Regions from separate parts of the Pectobacterium peruviense genome, predicted to be linked through region 1. Evidence: predicted binding sites of a transcription regulator. Region 1 holds the regulator's gene; each other region holds the start of a gene.
What was found. Region 1 encodes CRP, which controls carbon source genes, mostly activating them, when cyclic AMP is high. Its sites were predicted from a motif close to ATGTGANNNNNNTCACAT; they were not measured.
Positions count from the first base shown of each region.

Region 2: the regulator CRP is predicted to act here: its motif matches at 3,012-3,029, upstream of rbsD (D-ribose pyranase).
Region 3: the regulator CRP is predicted to act here: its motif matches at 2,490-2,507, upstream of DUT67_RS03505 (nucleoside-specific channel-forming protein Tsx).
Region 4: the regulator CRP is predicted to act here: its motif matches at 5,128-5,145, upstream of DUT67_RS11305 (6-phosphofructokinase).

Region 1 covers NZ_CP161826.1:475,107-482,358, reverse strand. The annotation lists gene DUT67_RS02155 (5-bromo-4-chloroindolyl phosphate hydrolysis family protein) at 1-181, shown strand, start outside; gene DUT67_RS02150 (LysE family translocator) at 279-881, opposite strand; gene DUT67_RS02145 (hydrolase) at 988-2,007, shown strand; gene DUT67_RS02140 (YheU family protein) at 2,009-2,245, shown strand; gene DUT67_RS02135 (phosphoribulokinase) at 2,370-3,239, shown strand; gene DUT67_RS02130 (OsmC family protein) at 3,348-3,755, opposite strand; gene crp (cAMP-activated global transcriptional regulator CRP) at 4,131-4,763, shown strand; one part of gene DUT67_RS02120 (IS3 family transposase) at 4,787-5,691, opposite strand; one part of gene DUT67_RS02120 (IS3 family transposase) at 5,691-6,042, opposite strand; gene DUT67_RS02115 (aspartate aminotransferase family protein) at 6,197-7,252, opposite strand, start outside.
Region 2 covers NZ_CP161826.1:4,878,256-4,885,507, forward strand. The annotation lists gene rbsC (ribose ABC transporter permease) at 1-885, opposite strand, end outside; gene rbsA (ribose ABC transporter ATP-binding protein RbsA) at 893-2,398, opposite strand; gene rbsD (D-ribose pyranase) at 2,406-2,825, opposite strand; gene DUT67_RS21970 (YgiW/YdeI family stress tolerance OB fold protein) at 3,154-3,549, opposite strand; gene qseB (quorum sensing response regulator transcription factor QseB) at 3,794-4,456, shown strand; gene qseC (quorum sensing histidine kinase QseC) at 4,453-5,802, shown strand; gene kup (low affinity potassium transporter Kup) at 5,976-7,252, opposite strand, start outside.
Region 3 covers NZ_CP161826.1:769,321-776,572, forward strand. The annotation lists gene ppdD (prepilin peptidase-dependent pilin) at 1-103, opposite strand, end outside; gene nadC (carboxylating nicotinate-nucleotide diphosphorylase) at 430-1,320, opposite strand; gene DUT67_RS03505 (nucleoside-specific channel-forming protein Tsx) at 1,465-2,325, opposite strand; gene ampD (1,6-anhydro-N-acetylmuramyl-L-alanine amidase AmpD) at 2,852-3,427, shown strand; gene ampE (beta-lactamase regulator AmpE) at 3,424-4,278, shown strand; gene DUT67_RS03520 (family 43 glycosylhydrolase) at 4,303-5,259, opposite strand; gene DUT67_RS03525 (glycoside-pentoside-hexuronide (GPH):cation symporter) at 5,237-6,670, opposite strand; gene DUT67_RS03530 (amino acid permease) at 6,854-7,252, opposite strand, start outside.
Region 4 covers NZ_CP161826.1:2,497,173-2,504,424, reverse strand. The annotation lists gene DUT67_RS11335 (tagatose-bisphosphate aldolase) at 173-1,072, opposite strand; gene DUT67_RS11330 (AAA family ATPase) at 1,109-1,642, opposite strand; gene DUT67_RS11325 (PTS sugar transporter subunit IIA) at 1,639-2,076, opposite strand; gene DUT67_RS11320 (hypothetical protein) at 2,083-2,361, opposite strand; gene DUT67_RS11315 (PTS sugar transporter subunit IIC) at 2,426-3,763, opposite strand; gene DUT67_RS11310 (PTS sugar transporter subunit IIB) at 3,777-4,070, opposite strand; gene DUT67_RS11305 (6-phosphofructokinase) at 4,081-5,061, opposite strand; gene DUT67_RS11300 (D-amino acid dehydrogenase) at 5,809-7,062, shown strand; gene DUT67_RS11295 (multidrug effflux MFS transporter) at 7,094-7,252, opposite strand, start outside.

The DNA.
Region 1 (7,252 bases):
CAACCAATTAGAGAAACATGGCAAATCAGACGATTTTCTGCTGAAGAATGTTACCGCACTGAAAGCGCTGGGCTCCGCCTTTCAACAACAACACGCACGACTGCTGGAGAACGATACGCTGGATTTTGATGCCGAACTCAACCTTGTTGATAATCTATTAAAAACAGACGGTTATAAGTAATTCCTACTGATAGTATGCAGCCGACAGTGTGCTTCCTCAGTCGCGAGCGAAAAACCGCTCGCGACGTTATCAAACCAGCATCAATGCCAGATCAGCATTAATGCCAAATCAACAGCACGCAAGCGGCGGTCAGCAGCCCCATTGATACGTTGAAGATAATCCACGCTTTCTTACTGCGCAGCAGTCGCCCAATCATCGTGCCAAATCCAAGCCAGATGACACCGGACACCAGATTGACCAGCACAATGCCGATGCTTATCGCGATCACAGAATGGTTATAGCCTTCACCAGCCAGACTAAAGCTGGCAACCGCGCCCAGCGCCATAAGCCACGCTTTCGGGTTCAGGAATTGCAGCAACCACCCTTGATAAAGCCGTATCGGCTGGGGCGGCGCAACGGACGTTTCCAGCCGTTCGTAAGCCGCCGTGGCGATTTTCCACGCCAGCCAGAGCAGATAGGCACTACCGAGGACTTTCAGGATAAAGTGCAGCGAAGGATAAATCAGAATCAAACCACCGACGCCGAATGCTACTAGTAGTAAAATGCTCTGCATGCCCAACATGATGCCGACCATCAACCACAGTGAACGCATAAAGCCAAAATTCGCGCCCGAGGTGGTCAACAGCATATTATTCGGCCCCGGTGTGATAGCCGCTACCCACAAAAAACCCAACATCGAAAGAAATAAACTCAGTTCCATTATTTGTGGGCGCTCCTGACCCAAATGTCGTACCAACTGGCAGCATTGAAGCTAACAGTGTGATATTGATCGTACAAGAGCCGACAACAAGATTTTCATATCCTTTATGCATGACCATTTTCGTCCGCTGAGCGGCGCCCATAATCCGCATCTGCAAACGCTATTGCCACGCTTGATTCGCCGTCACGCGCAGTTCTCACCTGTCTGGCAAGCGCTCGAATTACCGGACGGTGATTTCGTCGATCTGGCGTGGAGCGAAGCGCCCGAACAGGCGAGGCATAAACCACGCGTAGTGTTGTTTCACGGATTGGAAGGCAGCTTTCATAGCCCCTACGCTCACGGTCTCCTACATGCCTGTAAACAGCGTGGCTGGCTGGCCGTCATCATGCATTTTCGCGGGTGCAGCGGGAAGCCCAACCGGATGAAACGTATTTATCACTCCGGCGAAACCAGTGATGCAAGCTATTTCCTGCGCTGGATGCAAGAGACGCTGGGTGAGGCTCCTACCGCTGCCATCGGCGTTTCTCTCGGCGGCAACATGCTGGCCTATCTGCTCGGCCAGCAGGGTGAAGCCTGTTCCCTGTCCGCCGCGGTCATCGTTTCCGCACCATTGATGCTCGAACCTTGTAGCCGCCGGATGGAACAAGGTTTCTCCCGCGTCTATCAGCACTACCTGCTGCACCTGTTGAAACAAAATGCCGGCCGCAAGCTGGCAGCCTACCCAGACACATTGCCGATTCAGTTGCCGCAGTTGAAGCGAATCCGCCAGCTACGGGAGTTTGATGATGTCATTACTTCACGCATCCACGGTTTCCGCGACGCGGCCGACTATTACAAACGCTGTAGCGCCCTGCCGTTGTTGCCTCAGATTCGTAAACCGCTGCTGATCATCCACGCGAAGGACGATCCTTTCATGACGTCCGAGGTCATTCCCGATCTGTCGCAGTTACCGTCTAATATTGAGTATCAGCTAACGGAACACGGTGGGCATGTCGGCTTCGTCGGTGGAACATTGCTGAAACCGGAAATGTGGCTGGAACAGCGCATTCCCAATTGGCTTAGTCCATTTTTGGACCACGCCACCGGTTCTTTTTATTCAGAAACAATTTTTACTCAGGAAACATAGCGTGATAATTCCCTGGCAACAGCTCGATCCAGAAACGCTGGATAACATCATCGAATCTTTCGTGCTGCGCGAAGGCACCGATTACGGCGAACAGGAGCGCTCGCTGGCGCAGAAAGTCGAAGATATCCGCAGTCAGCTCCAATCCGGCGAAGTCGTTTTGGTGTGGTCTGAGTTACATGAAACGCTAAACATTATGCCGCGCGGTCAGCTCAATGCCGGTGGACATGCCCCTTATTGAGCATGGCGAAAGACGTGAAAGAACGCGTCAAACATGCTAACAATGGGAACAATTACGTCATTTTTGAGAATGCGCGCAGGCTTTCAGTCTATGCGGGCATCGAGATCACGGAGTCACGCGCCTTATGTCACATCAACATCCGATTATTGCGGTTACGGGCTCCAGCGGAGCGGGAACCACGACCACCAGTCTGGCCTTCCGTAAGATATTCCAACAGTTCGACCTACGCGCAGCCCAGTTGGAAGGTGACAGCTTTCACCGCTATACCCGCCCGGAAATGGATATGGCAATCCGCAAAGCGCGTGATTTAGGACGCCACATCAGCTACTTCGGCCCAGAAGCGAATGATTTCAGCCTGCTGGAACAGTCGTTTATTGAATATGGCCTACATGGGTGTGGTCAGACGCGTAAATACCTTCATACCTATGATGAAGCGATTCCCTATAACCAGGTTCCTGGGACGTTCACACCGTGGGAACCGATGCCAGAACCTACCGACATCCTATTCTATGAAGGACTGCACGGCGGCGTAGTCACCGAACAAAATGATGTGGCACAGCATGTCGATTTGCTCGTCGGTGTGGTGCCGATCGTCAACCTGGAGTGGATACAAAAGCTGATCCGTGACGTCAATGAGCGCGGCCACTCGCGTGAAGCGGTCATGGATTCCGTTGTCCGCTCCATGGAAGACTACATCACCTATATCACGCCGCAGTTCTCTCGCACCCATATCAACTTCCAGCGCGTACCCACCGTGGATACCTCCAACCCGTTTGCTGCCAAGTCGATCCCCTCACTGGATGAAAGCTTCGTCGTCATCCACTTTCAGGGATTGGATAATATTGATTATCCCTATCTGCTCGCCATGTTGCAGGGCTCGTTTATCTCCCACATCAACACGTTGGTCGTTCCCGGCGGGAAAATGGGGCTGGCAATGGAATTAATCATGGCACCGCTGGTGCAGCGGTTAATCGAAGGGAAAACGATAGAATAAGCATCGAGATACACGCGGAGACCACAGGGTGAGGCCTCTCTACGGGCCCCCCTGTGTTTCCCCTAATAATGGGCTTAAGTAACCAGAATTAGTGCTCAGAGAAAGGAATTATGGCAGTACTCTAATTTCGTGACTGTGTGTCACCTCAACGGCTTTACCCAGCATCAATGCCACAGAACAGTATTTTTCCGCTGACAGCTCGACGGCACGTTCGACGGCTTTATCGGTCAGCCCTTTCCCCGTCACAATAAAATGCAGATTGATATGGGTAAATAAGCGCGGTGCTTCAGACCGACGCTCTGAGGTTAATTTCACCTCACAATCCGCCACATCATTACGGCCCTTTTGCAGAATCGATACCACATCAATTGCGCTGCATCCCCCTACGGACATCAACACCATTTCCATCGGACTGGGCGCTTTATCGCCAGAATTACCGTCCATCAATACCTGATGTCCCGATGAGGATTCGCCCAAAAACGTTAAGCCTTCAACCCATTTTACCCGAGCCTGCATGATGCCTCTCCACTAAAAATTTTTTGAAAATTTATACCGTTACTGTACAAAAACCAGCGTTAATCAGAGCTTTGTCATGCTGAAGCGAGACAACACAAGACACATCCTTAAAGCTGTGTTAAAACGAAAATAGAATAGACCTTTTCTGGACAAACCCAGAAACGAAGAAGATGATGACGTAGCCAGAAATACCCAGCCACGTTTACGGTGCGGCAAAGCAGCAACCGAAAAACCAAGGGTACAGTGGTTCCAGTATATTCCCTGACGTCATTCTGCCTAGACTGAATTTTATTTTTTTTAGCAGTTAAACACGCCGTACAGGGAACTCTGACCCCTGTAATTTGCGCAGTGAATTACAACAGAGGATGATAGCGAATGGTTCTCGGCAAACCGCAGACAGACCCAACTCTCGAATGGTTCCTTTCCCATTGTCATATTCACAAGTATCCATCGAAGAGCACGCTGATTCACCAAGGTGAAAAAGCAGAAACGCTTTACTACATCGTGAAAGGCTCTGTAGCAGTGCTAATCAAAGATGAAGAAGGCAAGGAAATGATTCTTTCCTACCTCAATCAGGGCGATTTTATTGGTGAGCTCGGCCTGTTTGAAGAAGGTCAGGAACGCAGTGCCTGGGTTCGGGCAAAAACCGCCTGTGAAGTGGCTGAAATTTCCTATAAAAAATTCCGCCAGCTCATTCAGGTTAACCCGGATATCCTCATGCGCTTGTCTGCGCAAATGGCAAACAGACTTCAGGTTACTTCAGAAAAAGTCGGCAATCTCGCCTTCCTTGATGTGACCGGCCGTATCGCCCAAACCTTACTCAACCTGGCCAAACAACCTGATGCCATGACGCATCCAGATGGCATGCAAATTAAAATTACCCGTCAGGAAATTGGGCAAATCGTTGGCTGCTCGCGTGAAACCGTGGGCCGCATTCTGAAAATGTTAGAAGACCAGAATCTGATCTCTGCGCACGGTAAAACGATCGTCGTTTACGGCACTCGCTAAACCCTTGTCGCGGTACCCTATGACTAGTCCTGATATGGGTTGACAGTTTTCTGCCTGTAAAACGCCTGATGAACCTCATCGGGCGTTTTGTATTTCAGGGCCTGATGTGGCCGCTCATGGTTATAAATCGCCACAGATTCTTTTACCATTTTCCTCGCTTGTGCCAGATTAGCTGGGCGAGAGAGTAAAAACTCATTTTTCAGGATGCCGTTTATCCGTTCAGCCAGCGCATTCTGATAGCAGTCATAACCATCTGTCATTGAACAGGTTATCCCATTTCTCTCATGTACCGACTGGTAAAGCGCTGAACAGTATTGTAGCCCTCTGTCAGAGTGGTGTATCAACGGCCCTTTTGTTTTTCTTTGTCGTAACGCACGTTTGAAGGCTTTTACCACATTTTCAGTTTGCAGATTATCCCCTACATGGTAACCCATGATTTTTCTGGAACAGGCATCCGTGACCAAACTCAGATAGACCGTGCCACTGCGTACTGGTAGATAAGTAATATCGGCGACCCAGACTTGCTCCGGCTGAAGGACAGTAACCTGTTCGGGGCCAGACTTCAGCAAGTTCGGATGCCGGTAAAAACGATGATGGCTGTTGGTCGTTTTGTGGTATGCCCGCTTTACGGGTACCAGAAGCCGGTGTTTACCCAGTAGGCTAAACAGGCGGTCACGCCCGATATTGAGTGTTTCACCTGCCTGACGGTTCAACAGAGAGTGGAGTTTGCGTGTGCCTATACGTGGCTGACGGCACCGAACTCGGGCAATAAAATCAAGAACCTGACTATTGTGTTCATGTCGTTTATTGCACCTTGCATTATGCTGGTACCATGCCTGTCTGCTGTGCCCCAGGAGCTGGCATGCGCGTGTCACGGTGACTTTTGGGGCCTGACTCTGCGCAAGGACTTGCCGGGCCGCTTTTTTACGACACTTACCCCGTAATCATTTTTCAGGACGTTGATAACAGATTCAAAAAACTCAGCTTTCTGATTCGCCAGCTTAAGCTGCTCTTCAAGTTCTTTGATTCTTTGCTCGGGTGTAAGTGGGGTATTTGTCTGAGCCACAAGCAGTTTCCTTTTCATCAGGTCAGGAAGTCCGGGACTCCAGTCAAGCTGGCCATATTTACGCAGCCAGACAAGAACGGTGGAGCGCCCCTGAATGCCATATCGCTGCTGGGCCTGTTTATAGGTCATCTCGCCTTTTTCGACCTGTTCAACGACGGCTATTTTAAAGGATAGAGGATAATCACGTTGGGTACGTTTGAACTCAGTCATCATCACGTTCTCCGTATTTAAGTCAGGGACGTGTCAACGCTATTCAGGACGGATCACTACCAATAAAAAAGCGTGAAGCCTCGGCCTCACGCTTTTTTTATGCCGAGCTTCCTGCTCGCCACCTAACGGGAAGTCGCAAGCGATGTTGAGAGCGTAATCAGTGTGCTGCGTTAACCACTTGAGCGACGGCTTTGGCGAATTTATCCATCCCCTGCGCGATATCATCTTCATCAATGATCAAAGACGGTACAAAGCGGATCACGTTCGGCCCTGCCATCAACACCATCAGCCCCTGAGCCGTTGCAGCAGCCAAGAACTCGCCCGCACGGCCATGCCATTGAGGTTTCAGCTCAGCCCCCAGCAAAAGCCCCATACCGCGAACCTGATCAAATACACCATACTGCTGGTTGATTTTATCAAGTTCACTGATAAAACGATCGTGACGATCCGCGACACCAGACAATACTTCTGGCGTGTTGATGACATCCAGCGCGGCTTCCGCCACCGCACAGGCCAGAGGATTGCCGCCATAGGTGGTACCGTGTACCCCAACGGTCATGACTGATGCGATCTCTTCCGTCGTCAGCATCGCACTAATAGGGAAACCACCGCCCAACGCTTTAGCCGTTGTCAGGATATCCGGCGTAATACCATAGTGCATATAGCTGAATAATTTACCGGTACGCCCCATCCCGCTCTGCACTTCATCAAACACCAGCAGCGCTTTATGTTGATCGCACAAATCACGAACGCCCTGTAAAAACTCAGGCGTCGCGGGTGTAATACCGCCTTCGCCCTGAATCGGCTCCAGCACGACCGCACAGGTATGATCGTCCATCACCGCTTTAACAGCCGCCAGATCGTTGAACGGAACGTGCACAATATCCGCAGGCTTAGGTCCGAAGCCATCGGCATATTTAGGCTGTCCGCCAACTGAAACGGTGAACAGCGTACGGCCATGGAACGCATTGTAGAAGGCGATGATCTTGGTTTTATATGGACTATGGCGTTTAACCGCATAGTGGCGCGCCAGCTTAAATGCGGCCTCGTTTGCCTCTGCACCGGAGTTAACAAAGAACACGCGGTCAGCAAAAGTGGCATCAATCAATTTGCTGGCAAGGCGTAGCGCAGGCTCATTGGTGAAAATATTGCTGGTGTGCCACAGTTTTTCGCCCTGCTGCTGCAATGCGTTAACCAGCGCAGGATGGCAGTG
Region 2 (7,252 bases), 540 kb from region 1:
TAATAAATTCAGTCCGTTGTTGAGGAAACCAAGGATAAGTGCGCCGATCAACGTGCCAACGATACGCCCTTTACCCCCGGCCAGACTGGTGCCGCCCAATACTACAGCCGCGATAGCATCCAGCTCATACCCTGTACCCGCCGTAGGCTGTGCAGAGGACAAACGTGCGACTTCAATAATTCCCGCCAGGGCAGACAGCAGCCCACACAGGGAATAAACAATAATCTTGATTTTATCAACGCTGATGCCGGATAAGCGGGTTGCAGACTCGTTGCCACCCAGCGCATAGATATAACGACCCAGACGCGTATGGTGCAGCATGTACCAGGCCGCAGCGAACACGATAGCCATAATCCAGATTGGCGTAGGAATACCCAGCGGACGGCCAATGCCAAACCAGCCAAAAGCATCTGCGACGTCGGAAAAGCCAGTATTCACCGGGCTACCGTTGGTATAGACCATCGTCACGCCGCGCAGCAACAGCATCATGACCAGCGTGGCGATAAATGCCTGCACTTTACCTTTCGAAACGATAACCCCCGTGCCTGCGCCAATCAGCGCACCCAGCGCCAAGGCACCAAACACAGCCACCAACGCATTCACTTCAAGCCCAACGATGGAAGCCGCGACGGCACCCGTCAGCGCCAGCAGTGAACCTACCGACAAATCGATTCCCGAGGTCAGTATCACCAGCGTCATGCCGACGGCCATAATGGCATTCACTGACGTCTGCTGGAGAATATTGAACAGGTTATTCAGGGTGAAAAAGTTAGGGCTCAGGGCGGAAACAACTGCAATCAGGATCAGGAGCGCGATCAGCGATTTCTGCTCCAGTAACCACTCTTTGCTGAACCAGCGTTTTGCCGCGATAGATTGAGAACTCATGTCTGACTTACTCCTGCTTTGCGCCGTATTGCTTACCAACGGCCGCAGCCATCAGTGCTTCCTGGGTTGCTTGCTCAATCGGGAAATCACCGCTCAAGCGCCCTTCGTGCATCACGATGATGCGATCGCTCATTCCCAAGACTTCGGGCATTTCGGATGACACCAATATGATGCTCAGCCCTTCTTCTTTGAATTGATTGATTAACTGGTAAATTTCTTTTTTCGCCCCTACGTCAACACCACGCGTCGGTTCATCGAGGATCAAAACATTGGGGCGCGTCATCAGGCCACGGGCAATCGCTACTTTTTGCTGATTGCCACCGGAAAGCAGGCCGATAGGCTGTTCCATTGAAGGCGTTTTAACGTTGAACAGGCGAATAAAGTCGGCGACCGTCAGTTGCTCTTCAGCGTGCTTGAGACGACCGCCCGCATGGCTGAAATAGCGCAGTGCGGTTAACGACATATTTTCTTTTACCGACATGCCCAAAACCAGACCATCACGCTTACGGTCTTCAGAAATGTAAACGATGCCGTTCGCCAAGCCATCCTGCGGTTTACGCGTCACCACGTCGCGGCCATCAAGCGTTACATTGCCGCCCGTTCGTGGCAGTGCGCCGTAGAGAATCTTCATCAGTTCAGTACGGCCTGCGCCCATCAACCCTGCAACGCCCAGAATCTCACCTTTACGTACGGTAAAGCTGACGCTGTCAACGCCCGGCCCAGACAGGTTCTGCACGTTGAGGCGAACCTCTCCCGGCGCTTTATTCGAGCGCGGGTACTGATCTTCAAGCTTGCGGCCCACCATCATTTCAATCAGCGTGTCTTCCTCCAAGTCGCTCACCGGGCGTTCGCCGATAAACTGACCATCGCGGAAAACGGTAATGTCATCACAGATTTCAAAGATTTCTTTCAGGCGGTGGGAAATATAGACAATGCCGCATCCCTGAGATTGCAGCTCTTTGATCACACTGAATAACGAAGCCGTTTCGGTATCCGTCAAAGCATCGGTGGGTTCGTCCATGATGATGACTTTCGATTCAAAGCTCAGCACCTTGGCAATTTCCACCATTTGCTGATCGCCAATCGATAAATCCCCCACCATACGGCGGCTGTCATAGCGCAGATTAAGGCGCTTCAGCAGTTTATCGGCTTCCGCATACATCTTATTCCAGTCGATACGGCCGAAACGGTTGGTAAATTCACGACCGAGGAAGATATTCTCGGCAATCGTGAGCTGGGGAATCAGGTTAAGTTCCTGATGAATAATACCGATACCTGCTTCCTGAGACGCTTTCGGCCCGTTGAAATCCACCTCTTGCCCCAGAAAATGGATACTGCCGGCATCTTTACGATAGATCCCGGTCAGGACTTTCATCATGGTGGACTTGCCCGCACCGTTCTCGCCCACCAGCGCCATCACTTTTCCCGGATAAACATTGAGTGCCGCACCGGAAAGCGCTTTAACGCCGGGAAAAGATTTCGTGATGCCTTGTAGTTGCAGTAAAGGTTGCATTGATGCCTCAGAACGTTACGCCAGCACAAAGGATGACATTGGCATACGGAGAGCACTCTCCGCTGCGAATGATGGCCCGGCTTTTACCGCTTTGGGTTTTAAATTCTTCATGGCTGACATAGTGCAATGCAATTGAGTTTCCCTGATGCTGTTCAAGTTGCTTCAATTGATCGAGTAATGCGTCATGGACGGCGGGGTTCTTTTCAATAATCTCTTCCGCCAGAATAGCGGCCTCAACCTGCATTTCGCTGGTGACAACATTAACCACCTGCAAAAACGTTGGCACATTGTGCGTCAACGCCAGGTCGATACGGGTTGTCGTTTCAGGAATCGGTAAACCAGCATCACCAATAACAAGACTATCGGTGTGCCCCAGCCGAGCAATCACGGAAGAAATATCTGAATTCAATAATGCTGCTTTTTTCATCTTCTCACCCCACCAGCGAAACGTTTCGCTAACAACATTCTAGAAAAAGAAGTGGGAAAGGCAACGAAGAAATAAAAAAAATGTGATCGCTATCGAAACGTTTCGCTAACAAAAAATAAAGACAAGATAACGCGGTTATCTACTCTAGATAATTCACGTTTCAGGAAGATGGCAAAGAAAGGTATCTAGTGAGCTTAATCACATCGATCATTTGGATGAACAAGCGTAGCCAACGCACAGGTAGCCGTAAAGAATGACAGAGAGAGAAGGGTGATAAATAGAGAAAGGGCGGGCAATCGCCCGCCACGAGAGAATTGAAGATAGCGTATTAGAGTTTACGGACCTGCTTCACATCCAGTTCGACAGAATTGAAGTCTTTATCCAACTCACCCTGAATTTCTACTTTATCCGTGGGCGAAACCATCTGACCATTCCAGCGCTTATGATCGATTTCAACTTCCATCGTGCCTGTGGAATCACGGAACAGATAGTTCTCATCACCGATCCGTTTTTCAATATTACCACTCAGCGTAACCCAACTATCGTCACGCAGATCTTTCGCCTTATCTACCGTCGTGAGGGAGTTCTGCGGATCGATGAATCCCCCTTTATGTGTGGCAACCGCAGGCGTTTCTGGATTGACGAAACCACCGCCGCTTTGTGCGGCAAACACGGGTGCAGAAACCAGAGCGGTAATGGCAAATAACGCAGCTGCTTTTTTCATAGTATTCCTTCCTTATTTTGCCTGTCGTTTCGCAGTCAACCTGCGGGAGTAATCGGTCTTCGGGAAGGATTAAAACAAACCGTTCTTAACAGAATCTTAAGGACTCAGCTTTTACCTTTTTATTTTTTTATATTGCCGAAATCGTCCGGTTTCAGCGATTTGTCCTGTACACGTCGTCCCCCGATTTCGTATAAAACCTGAAAAGGCGCAAACGCGACAGCGGCACATCCCTTGCGAGGCAGCCATGAGAGTATTGTTAATCGAAGACGATCGCCTGATCGGTGATGGCCTAAAAGTTGGGTTGATCAAACTGGGCTTTAATATTGACTGGTTTACGGAAGGTAAAGCAGGCGCCGCCGCGTTGAAGGCCGCCCCTTATGATGCAGTGGTGCTCGATCTCAGCCTGCCGGGTATGGACGGCATGGATATCCTGCGCCAGTGGCGTCAGGCTGGACATGACGAACCGGTACTGATTCTGACCGCACGCGATGCGCTGGAACAACGCGTGGAAGGGTTGCAGCAGGGAGCGGATGATTATTTATGTAAGCCTTTTGCGCTAACTGAAGTGGCCGCTCGCCTGCAGGCGCTGATTCGTCGCCGTCACGGTCAACTCCAGCCCGCATTAACGCATGGCGCGGTTTCCCTTGAGCCTGGCTCACGAAGCGTCACGCTTAACGGTGAGCCGTTGATACTAAAATCCCGCGAGCTGGCGCTGTTGGAATTGTTCTTGCTCAATCCGAGCCGCGTGCTCACGCGGGCGCAGTTGGAAGAAAAGCTCTACGGCTGGGATGATGATGTCTCCAGCAATGCGGTAGAAGTCCATATCCACCACTTGCGCAAAAAACTGGGCAGCGGGTTTATCCGTACCGTGCATGGCGTTGGCTATATTCTGGGAGATGCACCATGAACCGACTCAGTCTGCGCTTACGCCTGATTGCGGGCTTTGCGCTGCTGACATTAATTTGCTGGAGTGTCGCCAGTCTGCTTTCGTGGTATCAGACACGTCATAACATCAATGAGTTGTTTGATACTCAGCAAATGCTGTTTGCCAAGCGTCTTGCCACCATGAGTCCCGATGAATTGCGGATCCCATCAGCTTCTCTGCCCAAAACCAAAAATCTGGTACATAAAAACCGAGGCAAGCAGGATGATGATGCGCTGGCCTTCGCCATTTTTACCCACGACGGGAAAATGGTGTTGAACGATGGCGATAACGGCAAAGATTTCATTTTTGACTATAAACGCAACGGCTTCACCGACGGAAAACTGCGCGATGATAACGACGCGTGGCGTATCGTCTGGCTGACGACGCAGGATGATCGTTACGTGATTGCTGTGGGTCAGGAATGGGAATACCGTCAGGATATGACGCTGGATATTGTAAAAACCAACCTGATGCCCTGGTTGTTTGCGCTGCCTATCATGCTGGCACTGCTTTTCTGGCTAGTGACACGTGAGCTCTCGCCACTAAAACGTATTGCCGCTGAGCTTCAGTTACGCTCCCCCGACGACAGCACACCGCTGGCGACGCAGCACATCCCACAGGAAGTGCGCCCGCTGGTCAATGCGCTGAATATCTTGTTTTCCCGCATAAGCGATATGTTAACTCGCGAGCGTCGCTTTACCTCCGATGCCGCTCACGAACTGCGTAGCCCGCTGGCAGCATTGAAAGTTCAAACCGAAGTCGCGCAGTTAGCGCATGACGATGAGGCCATGCGTCGCCATGCATTAATGAATCTGGATAAAAGTATCGATCGCGCCACCCGACTGGTGGATCAGCTCTTGACGCTGTCGCGGCTGGATGCCGAATCGCATCCCGAGGGGATGCAGCCCGTTCAGTTCAATGAATTACTGCAACAGGCGGTGATCGCGCATTACCACACGGCACAAACCGCAGGTATCGAGCTGACGCTGGACTTACCAGATATCCCCGTCATCCGGCAGGGCCATCCGCTGCTGCTCGCCCTGCTGATACGTAATCTGCTAGATAACGCCATTCGTTACAGCCATGAAGGGGGAACAGTAAGCCTGACGCTGACAGAGCGAGGCTTTAAGGTCACCGATAACGGATCGGGCATCAGCGATGAAGCGTTGGCAAGAATCGGCGAGCGTTTTTATCGCCCACCGGGGCAGGAAAAATCCGGCAGCGGTCTGGGAATTTCCATCGTGAACAACATCGCCACGCTGCATAACATGCGGGTTACGTTCACCAATCAGCCCGAAGGCGGGCTGATTGTATCGGTTAGCTGGTAACGATTATTCTCTCTATCGTTAAATCACTAGACGATACGGCTTTCCCAATAGACAGCGAATCGCTGCTTGTTATTAGGGAAACACGGGGATGAGGTTCCCGCAGGGACACCTCGCCCCGTGGTCGACCGTATATCTCGATCTCATCCCAACATAACTTCATATATTGGATTCGCTTAAATCTCGACCTGAATCCCCAACTCAATCAGCCTGTTCGGCGGTATTTCAAACTGATCCGCTGCCCGCAGCGCATTGCGGCTGAGCATCATAAACAGCTTACCGCGCAAGCGCAGATACCACGGCCGTTCACCGATAATCAGCGACTCATTGGACATAAAGAAAGACGTTTCCATCATCTGGCAGGTTAATCCTTCCTGCCAACAACGCTGAAAGACCTCTTCTACATCCGGCGTCTCACGCCAGCCATAGTTGGCGATCACGCGCCAGAACGTCGGAGAAAGCTGCTCAACCGTCACTCGCCGGGCATTCAGCACATAAGGTGCATCCTCCGTTCGCATGGTCAACAGCACCACGCGTTCGTGCAGGATCTTGTTATGTTTGAGGTTATGCAGCAGCGCGAACGGGATCACACGAGTGGCACGTGAGAAATACACTGCCGTGCCTGGAACTCGCGTCGGCGGCGATTTCTCCAATGATGCAATCATGGCATCCAGCGAATTGCCATGCTCATGCAACCGACGCAGCAGCCTGAAACGTTCACTTTTCCACGTCGTCATGATAATAAACATCACCATGCCAAGCGCCAGCGGCAGCCAGCCACCGGACAGAATCTTGACCACGTTTGCCAAAAACATCGGCACGTCGATAATCAACAGGCCAGCCAGCAAAACCCACGCCAGATAGCGATGCCAAAGCCAATTCTTCACCGCAACCGTACAGAACAGAATGCTGGTAATCACCATCGTGCCCGTTACCGCAATACCGTAAGCCGCAGCCAAATTACTCGAATGCTCAAAGCTGACAATCACGATGACAACCGCGATATAAAGCATCCAGTTAATGGCGGGAATATAAATCTGACCAGATTCCATATCTGACGTGTGTACGATACGCATCGGCGGCAAATAGCCCAGCCGCACCGCCTGACGCGTCAGGGAGAAAACGCCTGAAATGACGGCCTGCGAGGCAATAATTGTCGCCAGCGTGGCCAGCACCATCAGTGGAATCAGCGCCCAATCTGGCGCCAGCAGGAAGAACGGGTTTTTGATCGCCTCGGGGTTCTTTAATAACAGCGCGCCCTGTCCGAAGTAATTTAATACCAGCGACGGCAGCACCACCGTAAACCAGGCCAGACGAATCGGGAATTTACCGAAGTGACCCATATCGGCATACAGCGCTTCGACCCCGGTAATGGCAAGCACCACCGCCCCCAAAGCGAAGAACGACACCGCTTTATATTCGATAAAGAAGCGAACGGCGTACATCGGATTCA
Region 3 (7,252 bases), 290 kb from region 1:
GCAGATAGCCTTGATAGGCTGGCACGCCAATGGCGCTGAGGATGGCTATGATCGCAATGACGATCATCAGCTCAATCAGTGTGAATCCTTGTTGTTTTGTCATGTTGATTTCCCTGTTGTTGGGTATAAATTTTTGTGATGCACAAAGATAGCGATGCACCAATTCATACGAATGACTGGCAGCATAGAAAAGGGAGTGAAGGCTGACGAGCAGGGAAAATGAAAACAGGAAAGCGCTACGACATATTTTTAGGAATTTGCAGAGGATTGAAAAATTTTTGCGGATAGGTACGCATTATTCACATTATCAGGACAGGAAGTCCGTGCGGAGCTGGGAAGCCGTATTGTTACGATGTGATGGGGAGGGTGAGATGAAGAAATGCGAACGAGGTGCGAAATGGCACCTCGTCGGTAGAAATAGGGATGTGATTAGATAAAGCGCATGGATAAATCCAGTGCCTGTACGTGCTTGGTTAACGCTCCTACCGAAATATAGTCCACACCGGTTTCGGCATAGCCGCGCAGCGTGTCTAGGGTGACATTACCGGATATCTCCAGCAGCGCACGGCCTTGCGTTAAGTTCACCGCTTCCCGGATGTCATCCAGGCTGAAATTATCCAGCATGATGATATCTGCGCCAGCGTCTAACGCCTGTTGCAATTCACCCAGCGATTCGACTTCCACTTCAACGGGAACATCGCTGCGTAAAACCTGCGCTTTTTCTACTGCATTTTTGATTGAACCCGCGGCGATGATATGGTTTTCCTTGATCAGGAAAGCATCGGATAAACCGAGCCGATGGTTATCTCCGCCGCCGCAGGATACCGCGTATTTCAGCGCGGTTCGCAGCCCTGGCAGAGTTTTGCGCGTATCCAGCAACCGGGTGCGCGTTCCCTGCAACACGGCAACATAGCGGCTGGTTTCGGTTGCGACGCCGGACAGAGTTTGCAGGAAATTCAGCGCCGTGCGTTCACCCGTTAAAAGCTGTTTGGCTGGTCCGGTGATATCACACAGCGTTTGGTTGGGAGTGATGGCTTCGCCATCGGCGACGTGCCAGACGATCGTTGTCGTGTTGCCCAATTGAGAAAAGACTTCCTCAAGCCAACGCGTACCGCAGAAGATACCTGCTTCACGCGTGATAATGCGTGCGCTGACGATCTCGTTGTCGGGTAACAGAAGCGCGGTAATATCTTGATTAGCATCGACGATGCCACCTAAATCTTCACGCAAGGCCAATTGCACGCTGGCGGGGATATCTTGTGCAATACGAGCAAGCAAGGTTTTTTGGCGTTGTTCCTGACTGTAGCGACGCGTTGACATGACAAAACTCCGAAGGGGGATTCGGAGGTCTATGCTACCTTGTTTATATCAGGACATCCAGAATGAATAATTATTACAATTCAGACTGTTACTGTTATTAACCTTCCGGCGAACATGTGCGTTCGCCGGAAAGGAGATGTCATTTTAGAAGTTGTAACCGACAACCAGATAGTAGCCCCAGCCGGTAGATTTCACTTCAAACGGGCCTTTGCCGAAATTGAGTTCTGCGCCATCAGCCCATTGGCCGCCGTTGTGGAAATAACGTGCGACGAAAGAGTAGTGCCAGTGGTCGTAGCCCAGTGCCAAAATATGGCTGGAGGCAATGGAGTTGTTCGTGCGGCTTGAATTCGATTTATCACGCAGTTCTGAACCGAAATCGAAATTGGTGAAGCTGATATAAGAGACATTGCCGCCCATCAGCGAGCCCAGCGGGTAAGAGTATTTTACTTTTACACGGTAGCCGTCCCACTCATTTTCGTTCGCTGCGCCGTAGTTCTGCCATTGGTATTTGGCATAGCCGTTCAATGAGAGAGACAGATCGGTGCCGGTATCAATATCGGTGCCTAAGCCCATGTACCAGGTGCTCTGACGTGAACCACTATTGCGGCCCTGATCGTAGATAACGTTATTGGCGATGTACCACTCTTTGAACGGACCAAAGCTCAGATCAGCTCCTGTCAGTTTATCAATAGAGAAGCGCGGTTCGATCTCGACAAACAGCGGAGAGCCCTTGTCCCAAATGCCACGGCTGTCGGGATCGCCACCGAAAAATTTAGGCGCATCGGCGTAGCCGTAGAAATCGAACCAGTCTTTACGCGCAAATGCTTCATATTCCAGGTAGGTCGTGCTGTTCAGTTGTGGCCCGAAGCGCGTGTGGGCGCTGCCGACGACGTTAATGCTCTGATGCCACCAGTCGGATAGGTATTCGGCTTTATTGCTGTCGGCCAGTACCGGCATTGAGCATGACAGTGCCAGCAAGGCACCAGCGGCGAAAGTTTTTTTCATGTTAAGTACCATCGTGTTAGACGTTATTTACGTCGTGCGTAAGACCGCAAAATAAGTTTTGGTAATATCTAAAAAAATCAGAAGATAATTTTGTCATGCATTTTAAGTAAAAATAGACGCAATGCACGAAAACGATTGCCTTTTATTGCAATATTACATTTGTAATGTGATTTTTATCACATAATAGTGTTGGGGATTTTACGTTGCTAAAAAGGATGTAGAGGTTGAATGTTGACGGGAAAATCGCAGAAAAATCGCAAAACGAATGGTAAAACCTATTGATATCTAGTTGGATAGATAGGATGGCGTGAAACATGGTATCTTGGATACAAGGATTTTGGGTTCTATACCCCAAATAATTCGAGTTGCAGGAAGGCGGCAAGAGAGGGAATCCCGATGAGCTTACTCAGGTAAGTGATTCGGGTGAGTGAACGCAGCCAACGCACATGCAGCTTGAAGTATTACGGGTATAATTGATTTTTCGCCTGATTCAGCCGGCTAACGATACGATGCGAGGTTATCGCCGATGCTTTTGGAAAATGGCTGGTTATCCGATATTACACACACGCCTTCACCGCATTATGATGGTCGCCCGAATAATGAGGTGCCTTCTTTACTGGTGATTCACAATATCAGCCTGCCGCCGGGTGAGTTTGGCGGTCCGTATATTGATCAACTGTTTACCGCTACCTTAGATCCTACGGCACATCCCTATTTCGCCGATATTTCCCATTTACGCGTGGCGGCACACTGTCTGATCCGCCGCGACGGGCAAACCACACAGTATGTGCCTTTCGATCAACGTGCTTGGCATGCCGGAGTCTCGGTGTTTGAAGGCCGTGAACGCTGCAATGATTTCTCTATTGGTATCGAGCTGGAAGGGACGGATACGCTGCCTTTTACCACGGAGCAATATCACTCTTTGGCTGCGATTACGCACCTATTAATGCGGGATTACCCCATCACGCCGTCACGAATTACCGGGCATAGCGATATCGCTCCAGGTCGTAAAACCGACCCCGGCCCAGCATTTGACTGGGACGGCTATCATCTTCTGCTACAAGAAAACTGGACAGAGAACAAAGGGAGCCTAGACCAATGACGCTGTTTACACTGTTGCTTACGCTGGCATGGGAACGGTTGTTCAAGCAGGGAGAGCACTGGCAGATCGATCACCGGCTTGAAGTGATATTTCGGCATGTTTCGCCTCCGTCTTTATTTCAAACGCTGTTCCTGACGCTGTGCAGTATGTGCGTGGTGGCTGGGTTGCTGTGGCTAACGAGCGGTATTCTGTTTGGCTTGATTTCTCTTTTGCTGTGGATCGTCATTAGCCTGATGTGCATTGGCGCGGGTGAAATTCGTCAGCACTATCGGCGTTATTTGCAGGCGGCGCAGCGCGGCGAGTCGGACGCCAGCCGTGAAATGGCGGCTGAACTGGCGCTGATTCACGGTCTGCCAGTGGGCACGAGCGAAAGTGAGCAATTGAAAGAACTGCAAAACGCATTGCTGTGGATAAACTTCCGGTTCTATTTAGCCCCGCTATTCTGGTTCGTCGTCGCTGGGCCTTATGGACCGATTACGCTGATGGGATACGCATTTTTACGTGCCAGACAGACCTGGCTGGCACGGCACAACACACCGCTGGAACGCGCCCAGTCCGGCGTTGATAGCTTGCTGCATTGGCTTGACTGGATTCCCGCTCGTTTAGCCGGTGCGGCTTACGCCTTGCTGGGGCACGGCGAAAAAGCGCTGCCTGCCTGGTTCGCATCGCTGGGAGATTCCCGCAGCTCGCAATACTGGGTGTTAACTCAGCTCGCTCAATTTTCTCTGGCGCGTGAATCCCACATCGAGCCGGTAGAAACACCCAAAGCCGCTGTGACGCTGGCGAAAAAGGTGACGCTGGTGCTGGTGGTCGTAGTCGCACTCCTGACGATATACGGTGCGCTGGTCTGATTTCCCAACGCACCCGTTTCTCATCTATTGTCTGTCTGCGGGAGGCTCGCCGAACGCGGGCATGCCGTTACGATCCCAACTGAACATTTTAATCCGCGTATGGCGGTTCGGGTCATACAGCGGATCGCCTTCGATCTCTGTGTAATTGCGGGCATGGTAAACCAGCACATCTTCGCCCGTTTCTGTTTGGGTAAAGCTATTATGCCCTGGCCCAAATTGCCGGTTTTCCCAACTGGTGGTGAAAACCGGCTGCTGCGATTTATGCCAGCTTGTCGGGTTCAACAGATTGCTATCCGCATTCGCCCACAGTAAGCCGATACAGTAATTTTCATCGGTAGCGCTGGCTGAATAGGTGATAAAGATGCGTTCGCCGTGCTTAATGACGGCGGGGCCTTCGTTGACTTTAAAACCGATCACTTCCCACGGCAGTTCCGGTTTGCTCAACATGACGGGCGTGCCTTTCAGCGTCCACGGGTTTTCCATTTCAGCCAGATACAGATTCGAGTTGCCTGCAATGGCGGGATCTTTTTGCGCCCATAGATAGTAGCGCTTTCCCCGATGTTCAAAGTGCGTGGCATCCAGTGAGAAGGTATCGAACTGCGTGTAAATCCGTCCTCTTTCAACCCAGTTGCCTGTTAGCGGGTCGCTATCCGCGCATTCCAATGCAAACATACGGTGCTGGAATAAACCCTCTTTGATTTCCTCCGTCGGTGCTGCGGCGAAATAGACATACCATTTGCCATCAATCACATGCAGTTCCGGTGCCCAAATCAGCGAGCTTAAGGGGCCGCGTTCATGCTTGCGCCAGATCGTCACCGGGGTGGCGTGGGAAAGTGCTTCCAGCGAACTGGCTCGACGAATTTCGAGACGATTGTATTCGGGGACCGAGGCAATAAAATAATACTGACCATCCGTATGGCGAAGAATGAAAGGGTCTGCCCGTTGTTCAATCAGTGGGTTAGGCCATTGATGTGGGTTCATCATTCTTTCCTCCTGTTTTGACGTTGAGTGCCTGACCGCCACGGCTATCGCTCAGTTCCCGATAGTTGTTACGGCGTTTTTCCAGATCAATTTGTATTTGCTGCATGAGTTGGCGATCGACTTTCAGTAAACGTACAACGCCTGCGGTGATCAAATAGCCTACGCCGGGAATGATGGTGAACAACATAATGATGCCATTCATTGCCTCTGCATTTTGCTGTTTGGCATTGGCGTCATAACCATAGTAGGACAGCAGGAAACCAACCATCGCCCCTGCAATGGCTAGCCCGACTTTCAGGAAGAACAGATTGCCTGAGAAACTAATCCCCGTGATTCGCTTGCCGGTTTTCCACTCGCCGTAGTCATCCACATCGGCCATCAGCGACCAATGGAGCGGTGAAGGGATTTGATGCAGGATATTTAGCAGGAAGTACATCACCAGAATAAAACTGGTTAGGTGAGGGTTGAAAAAATAGAAGGCGCTGGAGAAGATCGCCAGTGCGATGTTGACCCAGAAAAACACTTTCAGCTTACAGAAACGGTCGGTAAGCGGTTTTGCCAGCGCGCTGCCGAACATCATGCCGACGACGCCGAGACTGATAAACAGGCTGGCGAATGAGACGGATTTTTCCATCACCCAGGTGACGTAGTACATCGTGGCCGCCATGCGAATAAATCCTGGGCAGACGTTGCACAAGGTTAATAGCAGGATTCGCGGCCATTGGTCATTTTTCCAGACGTCTCTCAAGTCTGCTTTTAGCGCGTCATTGGTGGGGATGGCAGGTTTGATCCGCTCCTGAACGGTGGCAAAGCAGAACAGAAACATGAATAAGGCAATAATCGCCATCACACCCATCGACATTTGGTAACCGCGCGCTTTGTCTTCGCCGCCGAACCATTCGGCCATTGGCAGCAGCGTCGAGGAGAGAATAAGCGTGGCAATGCCTACCATAATGAAGCGGTATGATTGACAGGAAACCCGCTCATGCGGGTCCGCGGTGATCACGCCACCCAGCGAGCAGTAGGGGATGTTGATCGCAGTGTAGGTCAGTGACATCAGAAAATAAGTGACGAAGGCATAGATGACCTTGCCGTTGTAGCTCCAGTCCGGTGTGGTAAACATGAGTACGCTGAACAGAACGTAGGGTACGCAGACCCAAAGCAGGTAAGGCCGAAAGCGACCCCAGCGGCTTTGGGTTCGATCGGCGATTGCACCCATAATCGGGTCCGTGACAGCATCGATAACGCGAATGGAGAGTAGCAGAGTGCCGACCAAGGCAGGTGAAAGCCCATAGATATCCGTGTAGAAATAGCTCAGAAATAGCATGATGGCCCCGCCAATCATGTTACATCCCGCATCACCCATTCCGTAGCCGATCTTTTCTTTAACAGACAGTGCGTTGTTCTTCATGAATACGACTCCTGTGCTTAACGTGTAAACACGATTATTCCTCTCGATAGGGATAAAAGAGCGTATGAAATCGGTTGCAAAAATGGACAAATGAGTTGGGTAAGGAAAAGTGTGATGGACATGGCAAATATGAAAATGGCCGACAGAGTCGGCCATGGAAAAAGATGCAGTTAACGCTGAGGTTTACTTCGCCTGATTTTTCTTTTTGATGAAGTAACCGATGCCCAGAATAACCAGCCAGACTGGAATCAGCATGACGGAAATCTGAATGCCCGGCGTCAGGAACATGATGACCAGTATACCCGCCAGGAACAGCAGGCAGATGTAGTTACCCAGCGGATAAAGCAGCGCTTTAAACTTGGTCACTGTGCCTTCTTTATCCTTTTGCGCACGGAATTTCAGGTGCGCCAGACTGATCATCGCCCAGTTAATCACAAGAGCAGAGACGACTAGCGCCATTAATAGCTCGAATGCTTTGCCGGGAATAAGGTAGTTAATCAGCACACACAGCGCCGTTGCCAGCGCAGAGATACCTATAGCGACAACCGGTACGCCACGGCTATCGACGGTTTCCAGTACTTT
Region 4 (7,252 bases), 2.0 Mb from region 1:
AAAAAATCATCGTGGTTCATTTAGTTATAGCTGAGCTTTGGACACGCGGCAATTGACGAATTGACCGTATTCAATGGATAAAGATCGCTGATGGGATAAAAAAGACGTGTGTTTGCGCTGTCTATCAATCGAGAAGTGCGCTCCCCTGAGAGAGCGCAACATACCGTCTGAACTAGGGGCGTTGGTACCGTTTTAACAGTGCCTGAATATCGTTAAGGCGGGAGACGGCAACCGTGGATAGCTTCTCTTTAGAAACGTTGCGATCGAGCGAGATGCAATCCTTCCACAGAGAACGACCGGCAATCACGCCAGAAGCGCCATTTTTCAACGCGCTCTCTACCTGAGGCAGAAAGGTGGCGTGATCGACGCCCGCAGACAGAACGGCCCAGGGTATTTCACCGCAGAGTGTGGTCACGCGCGCACAGGCTTCATCCGACCCAGGATAAGGAATCTTCAAGACTTTCGCGCCTTGATCGATACAGGCCTGACAGCCCGTCGGAATGAGTTCAGGCAGGAGGCGGGTATAGGCGTCGCGAGATTCATTTTCCAGAGAATAGGTTAGGAACTCGACGACGAGCAGTAAATCCTCCTGCGCAAAATCCTGAATCACGGTACGGAGTGTTGCAAGGTTACGCGTATTGGCTTCTGGAATATCCGGGCGAAGGTAGATCATGATTTTTCCACCGGTGGCCCCCCATTCGCGCACTTTACGGGCCGTAACGCCCTCAACCATTGTGGAGATCCGATAACCTTCCGGACTCGTTTCCCAGCCTGAAGCATCAAGCCCGATGAGCAGGCCGGTATCGCGGGGTAACACATTTTCGTCTATCAGACCCGGTATGGCACAGATCGGATCGACCAGTACACAGCCCGCCTCAGCTGCCAGATAGCGAGTGATGTCATATTTTGTTTTTCCTAATGTTTCATTGGTAATTGCAGCCTGCGCATCAGAGGTCGGTGCTAATAACGTTCGCATACCGCCACGTTGATCGCAGGCAATAACCATCATCGCGCCCGTCGCGTTACAAATTAATTGATATCCCCGGTGCTCCGCTGTTGTCATGGTGTTCATGATAATTACCCTCATAAAATTAATGTAAATAAGCGATTAATCCAGGTGTGTTTTGATCCATTGAATTAATTCCTGATGATTAATTTCCTTATCCTGATCAACCGTGTAACACTTCCCAATGCACATTGGCTGTGCCTGATGTGCGAGTGAAATTAATTCCGGGAGATACTCATCACCGGGATGGCCTTTTATTCTTTCATTCATTCTGGCTTGATATCGTTCTGCCACCCGATCAGATGAGATGGCATTCCATATTTCAAGCGGGTGTTCGATATCACACGAGGTCAGATATTCCTGTAATATCGATTTTTCGCGAAAGCCGAACCAGGCATCGAGAATAAAAATACTATTATTAGGCGCTTGCCTAACGATGTTAAACATCGCCTGATATGCGGCGCATCCCAGTTTTCTATTTAACGATCTATCGATGATGTCGCAGAACTGCATCATGAATGGCTCTTTTATTTCATCGAGGCTTAACCGTGGGAGATGCAATTCATCAGCAATAATACGCGCTACCGTGCTTTTCCCTGATGCGGGTATGCCATTTACTAAAATAATTTTTTTCATAATACCCCGACAATATCATCTGACGTGGTGGCACATCGAATCCGAGAGAGCATGTCATCCTGCTCCAATAGATTGACGATGGAGGCGATGCCTTCTGTAATATGAGCATCACTGTTAACGCCACCGAACATAATTAAAATATCTACCGGTTCGCTTCCCTGAATAGAAAGTGGTGTGCGTAACGTCAATAAGCTGAAGCAATTCTCAATAACGCCACACTCAGGGCGTGCATGTGGAATAGCGATGCCTTCATCAAAAACATAATAAGGGCCGTATTCCTTCGTGCTTTCGATCACCGCAATGGGATAGTCTTCCGTAATACACCCTGCGTTGATTAATGGTTGTGCGGCACAATAAATAGCCTCTTCCCATGTTTTACATATCATGCCGAGTTGAATGCAATTGTGCTGCAAAAGGAAATTTTTTATGCTCATAAAGCCTCATATATTTTTCCGAATGGTGTTTCTGAGTTCATCGATCTGAATGAAAATAGTATCAACGCGATTCCGGTAATCAGGATGAGAAGAAAATAATTGGATGGCCTGATTGTATTTAATCATTAACGTTTTTTGTGTTTCACTATGCGTCGGATCTTGTGCTAAACGAGATTCAAGCTCCGTTAATTCCTCCTCAATTTCCCTGACGCGATTGTCATTTGTATTATCACGGTGACCGGAAGACGGGGCAGGCGATAAAAAACGTTTGAGTAGAGAAAACATAGTGACTCCTTAGCAATTGACACAATGACATTAATGACGACAGGCCATACGACGTGTTTATGCGCTATTGCGATAGTTTACGATTCGCAATAAAGGCAATGGCTGCAACGAACGCGACAAATGCGGCGACAAATAACCAGTCCTGCTGGAAGGCGTGTCCTAATATCAGGCCAGTACCGATGACGTCAGAATCACTGAAGGTGACGCCAGTAAATCCGAAGACTTCCAGTAATGGCACCAGAATGGCAGGCAATAAGGTAATGAAAAGACCATGAACCACACCGCCGATAATTGCGCCGCGCCGTCCTCCCATGGCGTTACCGAAAATACCTGCCGTGCCGCCCGCAAAGAAGTTGGTCAGTAAACCTGGCAAAATCATCGCCAGCCCAAACATCGGGAAAATCAGCATTCCCAGAATAGAACCGACGGTGGTGGCGAGGAAGCCAACAATCACAGCGTTGGGTGCATAAGGGAAGAGCACCGGGCAATCCAACGCGGGTTTAGCGTTAGGCACCAGGCGCATGGCGATACCTCGAAATGCGGGAACCAACTCATTAAGCAGCAGACGGACACCGCTGTAGAGAACGAAAACGCCCGCCACAAACTGCATGGACTGCATAAACGAATACATCAGATAGTTGACGCCGTTGGCATATTGCGCGATGTATTCCGGTCCTGCAGTCACGGCGGGGATGAGGTACATTGGCACCATAACGACGGCCATCGACAGGTAGGTATCCTGCAAGAATTTGAAGTTATCGGGCAGCGTTAAATCTTCTGTAGATTTGGAGTTTTTACCGACTAGCCGAGCGACGGCGGCCTGTACCAGATACCCGATGGTACAAAAATGCCCGAGCGCAACATCATCGGAATTCGTGATTTTACGGACAATCGGCTGTGCCAGCGCAGGCATCAGCACGGCCATAATACCGCCAAATATTCCTCCGGTGAGGATCAGCGTCGCGCCGGTCAAGCCCGACTTATAGCCGATCACGGTACCGATTGTTGCCATCCACAGCAGAGCCTGTCCCGTCAGGAAGATATATTTAAAGGGGGTAATTCGTGCAATCAGGATGTTGACGGCAAAGATCACCATCAGCGTTAACGCGACTTCTGAGCCGAGTTCGCGGTTTGCCAATCCGGCGATGGCGGCGACATCGGTGATGTAGCCCTTCATACCGAAACCGTGGGTAAAGATACTGTTCAAATATGTCAGGGCATCGACGATGATGTTAATCCCCGCCATCATGATGAGGAAACCAAGCAGTGTCTTGAATGTCCCCTCTGCAATTTTCCCTACCGACTTCTTCTGTAAAATCAACCCGATCATGGCGATCAGCGCGATTAATATGGATGCCTGGCCTAATAAATCTTTCACAATGAAATTGATAACGGTGTTCATTTTTCACCTCATGCTATTTATGAGCCTGAATATACGCTAAAATTTTTTCTTCTATTTCATCTTTGTCGGTAAGTTTATTAAGAATGATGACCCTTTTTTTCTCATCTTCACTGGCATCGCTATTCAGAATGTCAGCAAATATTTTCTGGGTTAGGATGACGTCATAATTGAAGGCAGAGGCTTCTGAAATCGTGGTGTGATTGATTTCCGCATCAATGCCCAGCTTTTTTAGTACGGATTTCGCACTCATTTCGATAGCGAAACTGGAGCCTAATCCACAGCCGCAAACGCAAAGTACTTTCAACATAATAATGGCCTCATATAAGATGATGAGTTTTCGCGAGCTTATAAACGTGACTTTCGACATCAACCAAGCGTCGTTCAGAATCCTCCAGATCGATAGGGATCGCTTTGTTGTTATTATTGATAATGATAATTTTATTAGTCAGGCCAGCGTTAATACACCGAACCATTTCTTCTGCTAACAGGGTGCCCTGAATAATTTCTTCCCCGGTGGGCGCGCCATTTCGTAAGCCGTATCCTAAAATGGTTTTTCGGATACGGATTCCAACCTTATGTTCGAGTTTCTTGATAATAGTATCGATAGCGCCCTGAAAGCCGGGAGTGTATTCATGGGTGTAGCCTTCAGAGCATAAAATGATCACGCTATTTTGTTCTGCGATTTTATCCCGAATACATTGTGCTAACGCATCAATATCCCACGGTGATTCTGGAATGAGTGCGATATCGGCATTACTCTTTAATGCCGCCTGTAGTGTTAATTCACCACAATAGCCACCGAGTAATTCAATCATGAATATCCGACCTTGTAATCCACGGCCCGTATTACGCAATTTCTCTACTTCACTCATTACTTGTTCGCAGGCAGTGGAAAAACCAATCGTATAGCTATTCCCTGAGATATCATTATCAATCGTCATTCCTACGCCGTAGCAATGAATACCGTAGTGGCTTAATTTTTTTAGAAATTGAAATGATCCATCTCCTCCCGCCATAATGAGTGCGTCGAGTTTTTGTTTTTGGATGTTTTTAACAATTTTCTCGTAGTCTGTTTTTCTACACTTTCCGGTTTTTCTCCCTGATGTAATCAAGGGCATTGATGCGAGTGAATAATCCACCAGATCGCGGCGAGTGAGGGCTTTACAGCAGTTATCGATAAGGCCATTAATTCCACCATCGAAAATGACGATGTCAGAGGCAGTCATTCTATTCACCTGAAAGATGAAGTTATTTATTCCGCTAACGTCGCCGCCGCTAATGACTAATCCAATTTTCATCGTCGCCCTCTAAAAATATGAATAACCATCGTGTGAACACAATGTTATTAAATTGATGAGGTGTTTTTTTGATGAATGTCGCAAATTTGTATTTAACTATGCGGAGACTTGGCTTGACAGTGATGTCGCTGGTTCTATTGCTGTGATGGTTATCACGATTTAAAAATAAGCAATCTGACTAACTTGTTAATTAGTTTGAGATTTAACATTTTCATCTTTTTTATTTTTTCAGTCCTTTTCTGCTAAAAAACGAATACATATTTTGTGAATGATTTCACAGTTATTTCGTTACGATCTCAATGATGAATCGAAGAGAGAAAAATATACCCTAAATAATTCGAGTTTCAGGAAGGCGGCAAGTGAGGGACAAATTCGTCGGGAACGAATTTGATCAGCCAACGGCTGGCCTCCGGTGAGAGACAGGATGTCTCTCATTTCATCCCGATGAGATTACTCAGGTAAGTGATTCGGGTGAGTGACAAACCTGCCAAAGGCAGGTTTGAACGCTGCTTGCAGCGGCTCCCACGGAGCGAGACACACGTGTGTGTCGAGTAACGCAGCCAACGCACATGTAACTTGAAGTATGACGGGTATAAAGAAATGTTCTCGCTGAGACGAGTGACAATTCCCTCCCAAATGCTAGAGTAGTCTTCAGTTTTACCTTTTAACTAGTGTTTTATTCCATTAAATAAGCATTTTTCCAGCAGATTAGACGGTCTTTAACGGAAAGGAAGGGAGAGCGGTAGCATGCGGGTTGTAATTCTGGGAAGTGGCGTAGTTGGTGTAAGTACCGCCTGGTATCTTGCGCAGGAAGGGCATGATGTTACCGTTATCGACAGGCAGCCGGAGCCTGCGTTAGAAACCAGCGCCGGGAATGCCGGACAGATTTCCCCCGGCTATGCCGCACCGTGGGCTGCACCGGGCATACCGCTAAAAGCGATAAAATGGATGTTTCAGCGCCATGCGCCGCTGGCCATTCGGCCAGACTTCACGGCCACACAGCTTTGCTGGATGTGGCAAATGTTGCTCAATTGCGATGCCCGCCACTATAAAACTAATAAAGCACGAATGGTGCGTCTGGCTGAATACAGCCGTGATTGCCTACAGCAGCTGCGGCGAGATACAGATATCCAGTACGAAGGTCGACAAGGTGGAACGCTGCAACTGTTTCGCACCGAACAGCAATATGACAATGCGACACGAGATATCGCTGTACTCGAAGAGGCTGGGGTACCGTATCAATTGTTGGCTCGCCATGAGCTTGTCTCCGTCGAACCCGCATTGGCGAATGTAGTCGGGAAGCTAACCGGCGGACTGCGTTTGCCGCATGATGAGACGGGCGATTGCCAACTGTTCACCCGCCAATTGGCGGCGATGGCTGCTGATGCTGGCGTCACCTTTAAACTGGGGCGTAACGTCCGTCAACTACGGGTCGAAGGGCAGAACGTCACAGGTGTGCAGTGCGACGACGGTATGATCGTGGCAGATGCCTATGTGATGGCTTGCGGTTCCTATTCAACAGGGCTATTGCGGCAGTGGTTCGATATTCCGGTTTATCCGCTGAAAGGCTATTCACTGACGATTCCTCTGGCGGATGACGCCTCAGCACCGGCGTCTACCGTGTTGGATGAAACGTATAAAGTGGCGATTACGCGTTTTGACAATCGCATTCGCGTTGGTGGCATGGCAGAAGTGGTGGGCTTCAACACCGATCTGAATCCCAAGCGTCGAGAAACGTTGGAAATGGTGGTGCGCGATCTGTATCCCCATTGTGGGCCGATTGAGCAAGCGACATTCTGGACAGGACTGCGTCCGATGACGCCAGACGGCACGCCGCTGGTGGGGCGCTCACCGCTGAAAAACCTGTATCTGAATACCGGTCACGGCACATTAGGTTGGACGATGGCCTGCGGGTCGGGGAAATTGCTGGCGGATATTCTGTCGGATAAATCACCGGAGATTGAAGCCGATGATTTATCCGTGTCTCGCTATACTCGTTAGAGTATCTGTATTCTGCATTCGGTGTTTTGAATTAGCTGCGGGGCAGCGACGTAATGCTGCTCTTGTGGTGACGCGTGAGCAGACGGGCGCGTATCGCCAACAGGGCTGCACAGAGCATAACCAGCGCCAGTGATATTTTTGACGGCAGAGGAATGGCCATCGCACCCAGTCCCAACGCCGCACCGCCTGC